Regions from separate parts of the Azospirillum sp. Sh1 genome, predicted to be linked through region 1. Evidence: predicted binding sites of a transcription regulator. Region 1 holds the regulator's gene; the other holds the start of a gene.

The links. The regulator LexA, encoded in region 1, represses DNA repair genes until DNA is damaged. The targets are predictions, from matches to a motif close to ATGTTCTANTTTGGTTC.
Positions count from the first base shown of each region.
Region 2: the regulator LexA is predicted to act here: its motif matches at 3,096-3,112, upstream of FZ029_RS08150 (putative DNA modification/repair radical SAM protein).

Region 1 covers NZ_VTTK01000014.1:96,969-104,599, reverse strand. Annotated here, with positions in the region: gene moaC (cyclic pyranopterin monophosphate synthase MoaC) at 1-152, shown strand, start outside; gene glp (gephyrin-like molybdotransferase Glp) at 157-1,386, shown strand; gene lexA (transcriptional repressor LexA) at 1,587-2,312, shown strand; gene FZ029_RS16280 (ComEC/Rec2 family competence protein) at 2,434-4,587, opposite strand; gene gltX (glutamate--tRNA ligase) at 4,744-6,150, shown strand; gene gltA (citrate synthase) at 6,251-7,564, shown strand; gene FZ029_RS33025 (hypothetical protein) at 7,587-7,631, shown strand, end outside.
Region 2 covers NZ_VTTK01000005.1:219,466-227,096, reverse strand. Annotated here, with positions in the region: gene FZ029_RS08160 (DUF2076 domain-containing protein) at 1-569, opposite strand, end outside; gene FZ029_RS33900 (tetratricopeptide repeat protein) at 992-3,022, shown strand; gene FZ029_RS08150 (putative DNA modification/repair radical SAM protein) at 3,139-4,350, shown strand; gene FZ029_RS08145 (UdgX family uracil-DNA binding protein) at 4,354-5,772, shown strand; gene FZ029_RS08140 (hypothetical protein) at 5,815-6,000, shown strand; gene mtnA (S-methyl-5-thioribose-1-phosphate isomerase) at 6,281-7,372, opposite strand; gene FZ029_RS08125 (S-methyl-5'-thioadenosine phosphorylase) at 7,537-7,631, shown strand, end outside.

The DNA of each region.
Region 1 (7,631 bases):
CGCTGACCGCGGTCACCGTCGCCGCCCTGACCGTCTACGACATGTGCAAGGCGGTGGACCGCGGCATGACCATCACCGACGTCCGCCTTCTGCACAAAGCCGGCGGCAAGAGCGGCGAATGGGGTGCCGCCGCCCCGAACGCTGGAGCATGAGCCGATGATCTCCGTCGCCGAGGCGCGCGCCCGCATCCTGTCGGCCTTCGCCCCTCTGCCGGCGGAGACCGTTGCCCTGCCCGACGCGCTCGGCCGCGTGCTGGCCGAACCGGTGGTCGCGCGGCTGACCCAGCCGCCCTTCCATGCCGCCGCGATGGATGGCTGGGCCGTGCGCGCCGCCGACATCGCCGCCGCGACCGCCGAGGCTCCCATCCCGCTGCGCCGCATCGGCGAATCCGCCGCCGGCCATGCCTACACCGGCAGCGTCGGCCCGGGCGAGGCGGTGCGCATCTTCACCGGCGCGCCCCTTCCCGACGGTGCCGACGCCGTGGTGATGCAGGAGGATTGCAGCGCCGACGACACCATCGTCCGCATCGGCCGCGCCGTGGTTGCCGGCCGCTTCGTCCGCGAAGCCGGCTTCGATTTCATCCTGGGCCAGGAACTTCTGCCGAAGGGCCGGCGCCTGACCGCCCGCGACATCGCGCTGGCCGCCGGCGGCAACGTGCCCTGGTTGTCGGTCCACCGCCGGCCGCGCATCGCCATTCTCGCCACCGGCGACGAGATCGCCCTGCCCGGCGATCCGCTGGGTCCGAGCCAGATCGTCAGCACCAACGCGCTCGGCCTTTGCGCCCTGGTGACCGCCCAAGGCGGCCTCGCCCACAATCTGGGGGTCGCCAAGGATACCCCGGAGAGCGTGGCGGCGCTGGCGAAGGGGGCCGCCGGCTGCGACCTGCTGGTCACCACCGGCGGGGCCGCCCATGGCGATTACGACCTCGTGCGCGACGTGCTGGCCGAACGCGGCGTGGCCCTGGAGGTGCAGACTGTGGCAATGCGACCGGGCAAGGCGCTGATGTTCGGCCGCGCCGGGTCGGTGCCTCTGCTGGGCCTGCCCGGCAACCCGGTGTCCACCGGTGTCACCGCCGTCCTGTTCCTGCGCCCGATCCTGCGCCTGTTGCAGGGGCTGCCGCCCGAGGACGACCGCTTGCCGCTGCGCGCCCGCCTGACCACCGCGCTGAAGGCCAACGACCGGCGCGAAGAGTATCTGCGCGCGACGCTCGCCACCAGCCCGGACGGCGCCCTGACCGTCACCCCCTTCGCCCGGCAGGACAGCGCCATCACCACCCTCTACGCCCAGGCCGATTGCCTGATCCCCCGCCCGCCCAACGCCGACCCGGAACCGGCCGGCGCCATGGTGACGGTGCTTCCCCTGACCGATGGAGCGCTCAGCATCTAGACTTGGCGACAGGCCCCCGAACGGCGGATTGAACAGTTGAACAACACCGCGAAGACTGTTTCACGGCGTTCCAAATGTTCCGTTCAAGTTCTAAAAGAAGCCGACGGGGGGCTTGACGCGCGGCAGGAACCAAACTAGAACATGGAGGCAACGTTTGGTTTTTGTTCCATCTTCAGTCTGGCGACGGCCGGGAGGCATCCATGCTCACGCGCAAGCAGCACGAATTGCTGCTGTTCATCCACGAACGGCTCGGCCAGGGCGGTGTCTCGCCGTCGTTCGACGAGATGAAGGACGCCCTGGGGCTGAAGTCCAAGTCGGGCATCCACCGCCTCATCACCGGGCTTGAAGAGCGCGGCTTCATCCGCCGCCTGCCCCACCGCGCCCGCGCGCTGGAGGTTCTCCGCCTGCCGGAAGGCCTGGACGCCGCCCGCAGCCGCAGCGCCGCGCCCAAGCCGAAGTTCCAGCCCAACGTCATCAAGGGCGATTTCGCCTTCGCCAGCCGCGACACCACGCCTCCCGCCGCGACGCCCGCCGCCGCCAACGAGACCGTTCAGCTTCCGCTCTACGGCCGCATCGCCGCCGGCACGCCGATCGAAGCTCTGCGCGACAACAGCGCCTTCGTCGACATCCCCGCCTCGATGCTGACCGCCGGCGACCATTATGCGCTGGAGGTTTCCGGCGACTCGATGATCGAGGCCGGCATCCTCGACCATGACACCATCATCATCCAGCGTTGCGACGCGGCGGAGAACGGCACCATCGTCGTCGCCCTGGTCGATGAAGGCGAGGTGACGTTGAAGCGCCTGCGCCGCAAGGGCAATACGGTTGCCCTGGAACCCGCCAACGCCGCCTACGAAACCCGCATCTTCGGCGCCGACCGCGTCCGCGTGCAGGGCAAGCTGGTCGGTCTGGTCCGCAAGTACTGAGGCCCTGTTGCCCCCTCCCCAACCCTCCCCCACCTTTGGTGGGAGAGGGAGTGAGCGGCAGAGCAGCGGAGTTCCCTCTCCCGCGAAGCGGGGGAGGGATAGGGAGGGGCAACAGCATCTCTCACCTCCCCCCGGTCCAAGGCCGGTCTCCCCTAAGCCCCCGCACGGTCTCCACCTTTATCCCTTCGGCCGTCACCGTCAGCGTATGCGCCCCTTCATGCCGCAGCGCCCATCGGTCGACGACCACGCCAGCCCGGCATCCCCGGGCCACCGCCGCCGTCACCACCGCATCCGCCGCTCCACAATCCTCGTCCAGCGAGTCCGGCAGCCGTGGCAACGCCAGCGTCTTCCCCCGTAGCCGGTACAGACACCCGAGAGCATCGCAACTCAGCGACCGCTCACCCTCGCTCCATCGCCCCGCCGCCGGCCAGGGATCCGCTGCCGTCCGCTCCCCGTCGCGTTCCCTCCAGGTCTCGGTCACCCGCCCGCCTCCCTTGCCCGAGGCACTGAGCCGCCCGTCCGGCAGCCTCACCGCCACCACCGTCCCGTCCCCCGCCACCAGCACATCCGGCCGTTCCACCAGCATCGGCGAGGCCAACCCCGCCAGGATCGGCAGCATCCCCAACCAGCGCCACCGCCGCCTCCATACACACAGCCACAGTCCGCCCGCCACCAGCGCCGCGAATCCCTCCGCCGGCATCGCCGGCACCGTCAGCGAGGCCCAGGGCAACCGGCCGAAGAACGCCGCGGTCCAGATCACCGCCCGATCGCCCCAGTTCATGGCGATCAACGCCGGCGCCTCCAGCCCGAAGGGCAGCAGCGCATAGGCGATCAGGCTCCACGGCATGACCCAGAAGGATGTGATGGGAATCGCGATCAGATTCGACAGCACGCCATAGAAGGCGATCTGCTGAAAGTGGAAGAGCGAGAAGGGCAAGGTCGCCAGCGTCGCCACCACGCTGGTCAGCAGGATCCCGCCGACATAGAACAGCCCGCGCCCAAGCCACCCCGCGTCGCGCCGCCACTCCGCCAGCCTGACACTGCCGCGCTCGAACGCCGCGATCAGCGCCACCACCGCCGCGAACGACATCTGGAAGCTCGGCCCCAGCATTCCCTCCGGGTCCATGGCGATGGTGACCAGACCGGCGAAGGCGACCAGCCGCATGCTCAGCGGATGGCGATCCAGCATGATCGCGCCCATCACCATGCCGGTCATCAGCACCGACCGCACCGTCGGCAACGGCGCCCCGACCAGCAACGTATAGGCCAGCGCCGACACGATCCCGAACAGCGCCGCGATCTTCTTGATCGGCCATCGCAGCGCGATATAGGGGACCGACGCCAGCAGCGCCCGCACCACATAGAACAGGATGCCCGCCGCGATGCCGACATGCAGGCCGGAAATCGACAGAAGATGCGCCAGCCCGCTGTTGCGGAAATCGTCCAGCGTCGCCTCCGGAATGCCGAACTCCTCGCCATTCAGCAGTGCGGTGGTGACGCTCGCCTCCACCGGGTCGCCGATCGCCGCCGCGACACGCTCCGCAATGGCTCCCCGCGCCCGTTCGAAGGCGATGGCGACAGTGTTCCAGCCCGTCACCGGCGGTGCCTCCACCTGCTCTACCGCCCCCGTGGCGAAGCCGGTTCCACCCAGCCCCATGAACCAGGCCCGTCGCTGGAAGTCGAAGGCTCCGGGTTCGGCCGGCGCCTGCGGCGGCAACAGCGTCGCCCGCAGCCGAACCACCGATCCCGGGACGGGCGCGGGATTGCGGTCGGACAGGCGGATTCTCAAGGCGGCCGGCGTCTGCTCCAGTGCCAGTCTGCTGACCGTCGCCTCGCGCAATGTGATCCGCACGGCACCCGGCCGCCGCTCCACCGCCATCACCCGGCCGGTGACGGTGGCGCCAGCGATGCTTCGGGCCAGGACCGGCGCCGCCATGCGGACCGTATGCGCCTGCGCCACCAGAAATCCGGCCGCCACCATCAGCAGAGCCATCGCCACTCCGGCCAATGCGAACCAGCGCCGCACCGCCAACAGCAGAACAACCGCCCCACCGACACCCGCGAGCCCGCCCCACCAGACCGGCTCCTGCCGCAAGCCGAAATACAGCGACACCCCCGCCCCGAAAGCGACAGGCAGCCACAGAACCCAACGCTCCCCCTCGGCCCCTGCCAATGCCGCGAGTCGCCCGCCCGCGCGCACCAACAGGCGCCGCCACCGTCCGCCGAGCGCCGGTGGGCCGTCCGCCGTCTCATCCGGCCAGCCGGCGGCAGTCACCGGCAGCGGCTTCCCGGCCCAGCGATGCCGCCCGCGGGCCCTTCAGCGACCGTCCATGCATGCATCGCATTGCCTCCAAGCCGGGTGGCTGTGTTAAACCACGATGTCGAACCACCGGCGCATCATACCAGCGCCGAACCGGAAATTGAGAGACCGATGACCGTCGTCACCCGCTTCGCTCCGTCGCCGACCGGCTTTCTGCACATCGGCGGTGGCCGCACCGCCCTGTTCAACTGGCTGTACGCCCGCAACACCGGCGGCAAGTTCCTGCTGCGGATCGAAGACACCGACCGGCAACGCTCGACCCAGGCGGCGGTCGACGCCATCCTGGACGGGCTGCAGTGGCTGGGCCTGGATTGGGACGGCGATGCGGTCAGCCAGTTCGAGCGCAAGGACCGCCACGCCGAGGTGGCGCACCAGATGCTGGCCGCCGGCAAGGCCTATCGCTGCTATTGCAGCCCGGCGGAGCTGGAGGAGATGCGCGCGGCCCAGAAGGCGGCCGGGCAGCCGATGCGTTATGATGGCCGCTGGCGCGACCGTCCCGAGTCCGATGCCCCTCCGGGCGTGGCCCCGGTGATCCGGCTGAAGGCGCCGCAGGAGGGCGAGACCGTCCTGAACGACCTCGTCCAGGGCGAGGTGACGGTGCAGAACGCCCAGCTGGACGATCTGATCCTGCTGCGCGCCGACGGAACGCCGACCTATCTGCTGGCTGTGGTGGTCGACGATCACGACATGAACGTCACCCATGTGATCCGTGGCGACGACCATCTGACCAACACCTTCCGTCAGATCCAGATCTTCAACGCCATGGGCTGGGACCTGCCGCGCTTCGGCCATATCCCGCTGATCCATGGCCCCGACGGCGCCAAGCTGTCCAAGCGCCACGGTGCGCTGGGCGTCGACGCCTACCGCGACATGGGCTATCTGCCGGAGGCGGTCCGCAACTATCTGCTGCGGCTCGGCTGGTCGCATGGCGACGACGAGATCATCTCGACCGAACAGGCCATCGAGTGGTTCAACCTGGAGAGCATCGGCCGCTCGCCGTCGCGCTTCGATTTCGCCAAGCTCGAGAATCTGAATGCCCATTACATGCGGCTTGCCGACGATTCCCGACTGGTCGGCCTGGTCGCCCCGCGCTTGGAAGCGGATCTCGGACGCGGCCTGAGCGACGCCGAACGCGACCTTCTGACGCGGGCGATGAATGGTCTGAAGCAGCGCGCCCGCACCGTGGTCGATCTGGCGCAGAGCGCACGCTTCTATGTCGCGCCGCAGCCGCTCAGCTATGACGAAAAAGCATCGGCGCTTTTGGACGAAAAGGGCCGCAATCTGTTGAAAGAACTGGCGGCGGCCTTCGCCCAAGAGCCGGAATTCACCGCCGCTGCGCTGGAATCGCAGGTCCGCGCCTTCGCCGAGGCACGGGGCGAAAAGCTGGGCAAGGTGGCGCAGCCGTTGCGCGCCGCGCTGACCGGGTCGACGGTGTCGCCGCCGATCTTCGAAGTGGCCGAACTGCTGGGCCGCGAAGCGACGCTTTCTCGCATTCGCGATGCAGCGGGTGCAGCATAATGGTCACTTCCGTGCGTTGCCATCGGGCAGCCTTGGAACTATGCTGCGCCGACGAAAAAAGGGCGCCAAGCCCGACCCTCAACGATAAGGACGTGCCGAGATGACCCAGACTGAGGACGGCAAGGACACCGTAACCCTCATCGACAATAAGACGGGCAAGCAGGTCACGATGCCGATCATGCACGGCAGCGTCGGGCCGAGCGTGATCGACATCCGCAAGCTCTACGCCGCGACCGGCTATTTCACCTACGATCCGGGCTTTACCTCCACGGGTAGCTGCGAATCGGGCATCACCTACATCGACGGCGACGAGGGTGTGCTGCTGCACCGCGGCTACGCCATCGATGAACTGGCCGAGCATTCGACTTTCCCGGAAGTCTGCTTCCTTCTGCTCAACAACCATCTGCCCACCGCGGCCGAGCGCACGGAGTTCGAGAACATCCTGCGCCGCCACTCGATGGTGCACGAGCAGCTGACCAAGTTCTACAGCGGCTTCCGCCGTGACGCCCACCCGATGGCGATCATGTGCGGTGTCGTCGGCGCCCTGTCGGCCTTCTACCACGACTCGCTGGACATCAACGATCCGCAGGCACGCAAGATCGCCGCGCACCGCCTGATCGCCAAGATGCCGACGATCGCGGCCATGGCCTACAAGTATTCGACCGGCCAGCCCTTCATGTATCCGCGCAACGACCTGTCGTATGCGGAGAACTTCCTCTACATGACCTTCGGAACGCCCTGCGAGCCGTTCAAGGTCAACCCGATCCTGTCCAAGGCGATGGACAAGATCTTCATCCTGCATGCCGACCACGAACAGAACGCCTCGACCTCGACCGTCCGTCTGGCCGGTTCGTCGGGCGCCAACCCGTTCGCCTGCATCGCCGCCGGCATCGCCTCGCTGTGGGGTCCGGCCCATGGCGGCGCGAACGAGGCCGTGCTGAAGATGCTGGAGGAGATCGGCTCGGTGGATCGCATCCCCGAGTTCGTCCGCCGCGCCAAGGACAAGAACGACAACTTCCGCCTGATGGGCTTCGGCCACCGGGTCTACAAGAACTACGACCCGCGCGCCCAGGTCATGCGCCAGACCTGCCACGAGGTTCTGGGCGAGCTCGGCATCAAGGACGAGCCGCTGCTGGACATCGCGATGGAGCTGGAGAAGATCGCCCTGTCGGACGAGTACTTCATCGAGAAGAAGCTCTATCCGAACGTCGACTTCTACTCGGGCATCATCCTGAAGGCGATGGGCTTCCCGACCAGCATGTTCACCGTGCTGTTCGCGCTGGCCCGCACCGTCGGCTGGATCAGCCAGTGGAAGGAGATGATCGAAGACCCGGTGCAGAAGATCGGCCGTCCGCGTCAGCTCTACACCGGCGACACCAAGCGGCCGTTCGTGCCGCTGGCCGAGCGTGGCTAACCGGCCCACAGCCCACATGGGAATGGGCGGCTCCAACGGAGCCGCCCAAGACCCGACTGCGTACATC
Region 2 (7,631 bases), on a different contig from region 1:
CCGGAGAACATGCTGGACAGCGCGCTGCCGATCAGCATGCCGCCGGCCACGCCGGCCGCCGTCTGCATGGCGCCGGCCATGAAGCCGCCGCCGGCCCGCGGCTGCTGGGCATAGGCGGCGACGCGGGGATCGCCATAGGCCGGGGCGCCTGCCGGCCCATTGGCGGCCGGCCCATTGGCGGCCGGACGGCCCCAGGGCGAACCCGGCGGCATGGCCGCCTGGGCGGCGGCAGGATGCTGGTACTGGGGCTGGGGCTGGGGCTGGGGCTGGGGAGCCGGCCGGCCGCCGCCGAACAGGCTGCCGAACAGGCCGCCACCGCCGGACTGGGCCGGAGCGGCGGGACGCTCGCGCAGCTGGCGCTCCAGCTCCTCGTTGCGGCCTTGCGAGGCGGCGAGCGCCTGCTCCATCATCACGATGGCCTGGGCCATCAGATAGGGGGCGGCGGGCTGGCGGGCGATGCGCTCGCGGATCAGCGCCTCGGCCTCGGGATCGCGCGGGCCGGATTGCGCCTCGGCCTGATGCAGCTTGGCGAACAGGTCGTCGATGATCTGGCGTTCGGTCTGGTCCATGGCGATGCTCGTTCTCATGAGGAAGTTGCGGGAAAGGCCCTGCCGCCGACACCCTGACAAGGCGCAAGACTGTCACCCCGAAGGGGCGTGAGGCTGCGGCCGCGCGCCGGAGGGGCGGCGCGCGTCGGGGAGGCGTCGGAAGCGGGAAGGGCCGGGATCCGGGGCGGGCTTTCCGGCGAAGGGGTCGGGGAAAAGGACATCGGTCCCTCCAAGTGCGGTCACGCCCGTCGGCGCAAAAGCAGGTGAAGAGATCCGACATCGCGACCACGTCTAAGTCGCCAGAGGGGCCCGGATCCAGGTGATGAGCACGTGGCCCCGTCCCGCTTTCCTGTCAAGACGGCACCCGAACAATTTGCGACCCGATAAGGACCGGAACCGGAGCGGGACTTGTACCGGCAATTCCCCCCAACCTATAAAGGGCGATGGCAACATTGCAGGAAGCCCTGGTCGCGGCGCTGGATCATCAGGAGGCCGGGCGCTTCGCCAAGGCCGACACCCTGTATCGCCGCATTCTCGCGGCATCCCCCGGCCATCCCCATGCGCTTCACCTGTGGGGCATCCTGGCGGCGCTGACCGGCCGGACGGACGAGGCGATCGACCGGATCCGCCGCGCCATCGCCGTCGCGCCCGACATCGCCGATTTCCACATCAATCTGGCACGGGTCGAGGCCGCGCTGAAGCGGCCGGACCGCGCCGCCCGCCTCTACGCCAACGCCGTCGCCCTGCAGCCGGAGGCGGTGGAACCGCGCTTCCAGCTGGCCGGGCTCCTGCAGGATCTGGGACGGACGGCCGAGGCGGAGGAGCAGTATGGCGCCCTGCTGATGGTGGCGCCGCTCCACGCCAGCATCCACCTGAACCGGGCGTTGCTGCGGGAGGCGCAGGGGCGGTTCGCCGGGGCGCGGGACGGCTTCCGCGCGGCGCTGGTGCTGGAGCCGGCGCATGCCAAGGCGCTGCTGCGGCTCGCCGCTACGGAGCGGGAACTGGGGCGGGGCGGGGCCGCCATGGCGGCCCAGCGCCGGGCGATGACCGTCTCGGACGATCCGGCGGATGCCGGGCTGTTCTCGACCCTCGCCAGCCTGTTGGCGGGGGAAGGGCTGCCGGAACGGGCGGCGGAGGCCGCGCGCATCGCCGTGGCGCTCGCCCCCGGCGATCCGGCCTTGTGGAACGAGCTGGCCAACCGGCTGAAGGGGCTGGGGCGGCTTGCGGAGTCGGTCGCCGGCTATGGCCGCGGGCTGGTCCTGCTGCCGGGGAACCCGGTGCTGCTGAACAACCGCGCCGACGGCTGGCTGAAGCTGGGCCGGCTGGAGCCGGCGGAAGCGGACGCGCGGGCCGCCGTCGCCGCAGAACCCAGATTTGAACCCAAATTTGCCGGCGGCTGGAACACGCTGGGCTCCGTCCTGATGGCGCGGGGAAAGGCCGGCGAGGCGCTGGGCGCCTTCGAACAGGCGGTCAACGCCGATGGCGGCGCGCCCCAGGCGCGTTTCAACCGCTCCATCGCCCTGCTGACGCTCGGCCGGCTGGCGGAGGGGTGGGACGACTATGAGCTGGGCTGGGCCGTGCCGTCCGGCCGCTTCCCGCGGGCGGAGTTCCCCCAGCCGCTCTGGGACGGCAGGGCGCTGGGCGACGGCAGACTGCTGGTGTGGGGCGAGCAGGGGCTGGGCGACGAGGTGATGTTCGCCAGCCTGATCCCGCAGCTGGCCGGGGAGGGGGTACGGGTGGTGCTGGACTGCGACGCGCGGCTGGCCCCGCTCTTCGCCCGCGGCCTGCCCCACTGCCTGCCCCACTGCCCGCCGGGCGTCACCGTGGTGGCGCGCGGCGAACCGCCGGACGGACGGCTGACCGCGCCGGACGTGGTCGCGCAGATCCCGGCCGGCAGCCTGCCGCGCCTGATGCGCCGCCGGATCGAGGACTTCGCCGGCCGCCAGCCCGCCTTCCTGAAGGCCGATCCCGACCGGGTGGCCGAACTGCGGCGGCGTCTCGGGGATGGCCGGCGCTTGATCGGGGTTTCCTGGAGCAGCAAGAACGCCGCCGTCGGGCATCTGCGCTCCATCCCCCTCGCCCGGCTGGCCCAGGCATTGACTGGAGCACTGGAGCGGCCCGGCGTGAAGCTGGTCAGCCTGCAATATGGCGACGTCGCCGCGGAGGCCGCCGCCGCCGGCGTCACCGATGCGGGGCTGGATGCCTGGGGCGACATCGACGGGCTGGCGGCGCTGATCTCCGCCATGGATCTGGTGGTGTCGGTCGACAACTCGACCGTCCATCTCGCCGGCGGGCTGGGGCGCCCGACCTGGGCGCTGCTTCCCCACAACGCCGAATGGCGCTGGATGCAGGGGCGCCACGACACGGTCTGGTATCCGTCGGTCCGGCTGTTCCGGCAGACCGCGCCGGGCGACTGGGACAGCGTGCTGCAGAAACTGGGTCGAGAGTTGGGCGAGGCGCTTGCGGCGGGCTAAGGGAGCGGGCTGAAAAGACGGGCCGAAGGCACGATTTTGCCCCCGCCATTCGGCTTGCCTTTTGCTTTCAAAAGAACATATTGCGAACATCTTCAAGGGAGAGGGAAGCCTCCACGGTGGATGACGCGCTGCTCGACAAGCTCGAAATTCTCGCCGACGCGGCGAAGTACGACGCCTCCTGCGCGTCGTCAGGCGCCAAGCGGCGGACGGGCGGGCCGGACGGCATCGGCTCGACCACCGGGGCCGGCATCTGCCATGCCTATACGCCGGACGGGCGCTGCGTCTCGCTGCTCAAGATCCTGCTGACCAACTATTGCCTGTTCGACTGCGCCTACTGCATCAACCGCCGCTCCTCCAACGTGCGCCGCGCGCGGTTCAGCGTGGACGAGGTGGTGCGGCTGACGCTGGGCTTCTACAAGCGCAACTGCATCGAGGGGCTGTTCCTGTCCTCCGGCATCATCCGCTCGCCCGATTACACGATGGAGCAGCTGATGCTGGTGGCGCGCACGCTGCGGCGCGACCATGGCTTCGCCGGCTACATCCACCTGAAGACGATCCCGGAGGCCAGCCCCTGGCTGATCGAACAGGCCGGGTTGTGGGCGGACCGGCTGTCGATCAACCTGGAACTGGCTTCCGACCGCAGTTTGAAGGAGTTCGCGCCGGAGAAGGACGGCGGCGCGATCAAGGCGGTGATGGGACAGGTCGGCGAACGCATCCTGGAGGCCAAGGAGGAGAAGCGCCGCTTCTCCCCCGCCGGGCAGAGCACCCAGATGATCGTCGGCGCCGACGCCTCCACCGACCTGTCGGTGCTGGAGACCAGCGACACGCTCTATCGCCGCTATGGGCTGCGGCGGGTCTATTATTCGGCCTTCAGCCCGATCCCGGAGGCGAGTTCCGCCCTCCCGGCCAAGCCGCCGCCGCTGCAGCGCGAGAACCGGCTGTACCAAGCCGACTGGCTGTTGCGCTATTACGGCTTCACGGTGGAGGAGATCGCCGCCGGGGGCGAGGGCGGGATGCTGGACCTCGGCATCGACCCCAAGCTGGCCTGGGCCCTGAAGAACCGGGAGCGCTTCCCGGTCGACGTCAACAGCGCCGATCGCGAGATGCTGCTGCGCGTGCCGGGTCTGGGCGCGCGGGCGGTCGACAGGATCGTCGAGGCGCGGCGCCACACCACCCTGCGGCTGGAGGATGTGGCCCGGCTGTCGTCGGGGCTGAAGCGGGCGCGCGCCTTCCTGATCGCCGCCGACCACCATCCGGGCGGGCTGACCGACCGCGCCGACCTGCGGCAGCGGCTGGTGGCGCCGCCCAAGCAACTCAGCCTGTTCTGAGCCATGCATCGTGTGGACCTGAGGGACGGCGCCGACCTCGACGGCTTCCGCCGCGCGCTGCGCGGGCTGGTCGCACTTGGCGCCGATCCGGGCGAGGTGGTGTGGAGCGTCGGGGCGGCGCCGTCGCTGTTCGGGGATGACGCACCTCTGCCGGCGGACGCGCCGCCGGTGTCGCTGCCGCGCCCGGTGGGGGCGCTGATCGAAAGCGTGGTCTGCCACCGCGATCCGGAACGCTACGCCCTGCTGCACCGGCTGGTGTGGCGGGTGCTGCGGGGGGAGCGCGATATGCTCGACCACCATGCCGACCCGCTGGTGCACCGGCTGGCGCTGCTGGACAAGGCGGTGCGGCGCGACCTGCACAAGATGCACGCCTTCCTGCGCTTCCGCGAGGTGCGCGATCCCGATGGGGCCGAGCGCTATGTCGCGTGGTTCGAGCCCGACCATTTCATCGTCGAGGCCACCGCCCCCTTCTTCGTCGAGCGCTTCGAGAGTCTGGTCTGGACGATCCTGACGCCGGTGGGCTCGCTGCAGTGGGACCGGCGGGCGCTGACCGTCGGGCCGGCGGCTTTGAGGCCGGAGGGGCTCGACCGCGACGACCGCTTCGCCGAGGGCTGGCAGCGCTATTACGAGAGCACCTTCAACCCGGCGCGGGTGAACCCTGCGGCGATGCGGGCGGAGATGCCGCGGAAATACTGGGCCAATTTGCCGGAAGCGGCGGCCATTCCCGGCATGATCCGCTCCGCGCCCGCGCGGGTGCAGGCGATGATCGAGGCGGAAGCCGCGGCCCCGCGCCGCCGCAACCCCGACAAGGCAGTCGCCGCCATGGCCCGGCAGGAGCCGGCGACGCTGGCCGAGCTGAACCGCATCATCCTGGCGGCGGATCCGCTGGTGCCGGGGGCGACGCAGGCGGTGCCGGGCGAGGGGCCGGTGGGCGCCGCCATCGCCATCGTCGGCGAGCAGCCCGGCGACCAGGAGGACCTGGAGGGACGCCCCTTCGTCGGCCCGGCCGGGCAGTTGCTGGCCCGCGCGCTGGAAGAGGCCGGGATCGAGCGGAGCGCCGCCTACCTGACCAACGCGGTGAAGCATTTCAAGTTCGTCGCCCGCGGCAAGCGCCGCCTGCACCAGTCGCCGACCGCCGGCGAGGTGAAGCATTACCGCTGGTGGCTGATGAAGGAGCTGTCCTTCGTCCGCCCGCGCCTGGTGGTGACGCTGGGCGCCACGGCGGCCCTGGCGCTGACCGGACGCAGCGTGTCGGTCCTGCGGGAGCGCGGGCCGATGGGGTTTGGCGACTGGAACGGCTTCGTCACCGTCCACCCGTCCTACCTGCTGCGCCTGCCGGCGGGGGAGGGGGCGGCGCAGGCCTATCGCGACTTCGTCGCCGACCTGCGGCGGGCGCGGGAGATGGTGGAAGGGGTAGGTTGACGGCCTCGATGGGTATGATCGAGTATTCCATGAGGAGCAGTCATGACCGAGATCGAACGTCTGATCATCACCTTGCCGGCCGCCCTGCAGCGCCAGGAATTCGCGTCGCTGAAGGCGGATATTGACCGGGGCATGACCGATCTGGCCGAGAGACGCTTGACGGACTTCGATGCCGAACGGATCGCCGAACAGGGGAAAGCATTTTCCGCCCGCTCCCGCTCCACCTGACCGTCACCTTGCCGGCAATGCCCTCCGAGCCTGTTTGAAAGCGTCCATCATGTTCCGTCCTTTCCCGATCCGTCATCCCCGCGAAGGCACTACGGGATGCACAGATCTCGCAGGCGATTAACACACTGGAACCGAAACACTTATTCAGCCGTCATTCCCGCGAAGGCGGGAATCCAGCCATTTCAGCTCCTTCGTTACGGAGTTTCCTGGATTCCCGCCTTCGCGGGAATGACGATGGAAAGGCGTTGAATGTTGGCCGACGGATTTTTCAAACAGGCCCTCAGCCCCGCTCCGGAAACAGCCCGAGCAGCCCGTCGCGCGTGGCGGGGCAGACGCCGCGTTCGGTGATCAGGCCGGTCACCAGGCGGGCCGGCGTAACGTCGAAGGCGTAATTGGCGACCGGGCTGCCGTCGGGGGTGACGCGCACCGTCTCGATCCGGCCGTCGGCGGTGCGGCCGGTCAGCTCGCTCACCTCGCGGCCGTCGCGCTCCTCGATGGGGATGTCGCGCACGCCGTCGGCGATGGTCCAGTCGATGGTCGGCGAGGGCAGTCCGACATAGAAGGGAACGCCGTTGTCGTGCGCGGCCAACGCCTTCAGATAGGTGCCGATCTTGTTGCAGACGTCGCCGGTCGCGGTGGTGCGGTCGGTGCCGACGATGCACAAATCGACCTTGCCATGCTGCATCAGATGGCCGCCGACATTGTCGGCGATGACGGTGTGGGGGACGCCGTGGTGCTTCAGCTCCCAGGCGGTCAGGCTGGCGCCCTGGTTGCGCGGCCGCGTCTCGTCCACCCAGACATGCAGCGGGATGCCCTGCTCGAAAGCGGCATAGACGGGGGCGAGCGCCGTGCCCCAGTCGACGGTGGCGAGCCAGCCGGCGTTGCAGTGGGTCAGCACATTCACCGGCTCACCCGGAACCTTGTTCGCCGCCGCGGCGCGGATCAACGCCGCGCCGTGCAGGCCGATGGAGCGGTTGATCTCGACATCCTCGTCGGCGATGGCCGCGGCCTCCGCCTCGGCGGCCCCGACGCGCCGGGCCTCCGGCAGCGGGGCCAGCAGGCCGCGCATGCGCTCCAGCGCCCAGCGCAGGTTGACCGCCGTCGGGCGGGTCGCCAGCAGGGTGGCGCAGGCCCGCTCCAGCCCGCGGTCGCTGGCATCGGCACGCAGGGCCAGAGCCACGCCGTAGGCCGCCGCGGCACCGATCAGCGGCGCGCCGCGCACCAGCATGGCGCGGATGGCGTGGGCGGCCTCCTCCAGGCTGGTCAGGCGGACGACGGCGAAGTCGTGCGGCAGCCGGGTCTGGTCGATGATGGCGACGGCACCCTCACCGTCCGGCCAGATGGTGCGATAGGCCGTCCCGTCGATCCGCATGACATGACACTCCATCAAAAAACGGACTGGCGAGGGTAGGGGGTGGATGGGCCGGCATCAATCCGCTTTTGGCCGCTTTTGGCCGCTTGTGGAGAAAGTCCGCTGTTGCCTTCTCCCGGTGCGCTCGGAATAGTCGCACCAGCTTCAGCGGGGGAGAGCAGGGCATGAGCGGTGATGCGGTTGGCGGTGTGGTTCTGGGTGTGATCGGCGGCAGCGGCCTGTACGACATCGACGGGCTGGAGAACACCCGCTGGGTCAA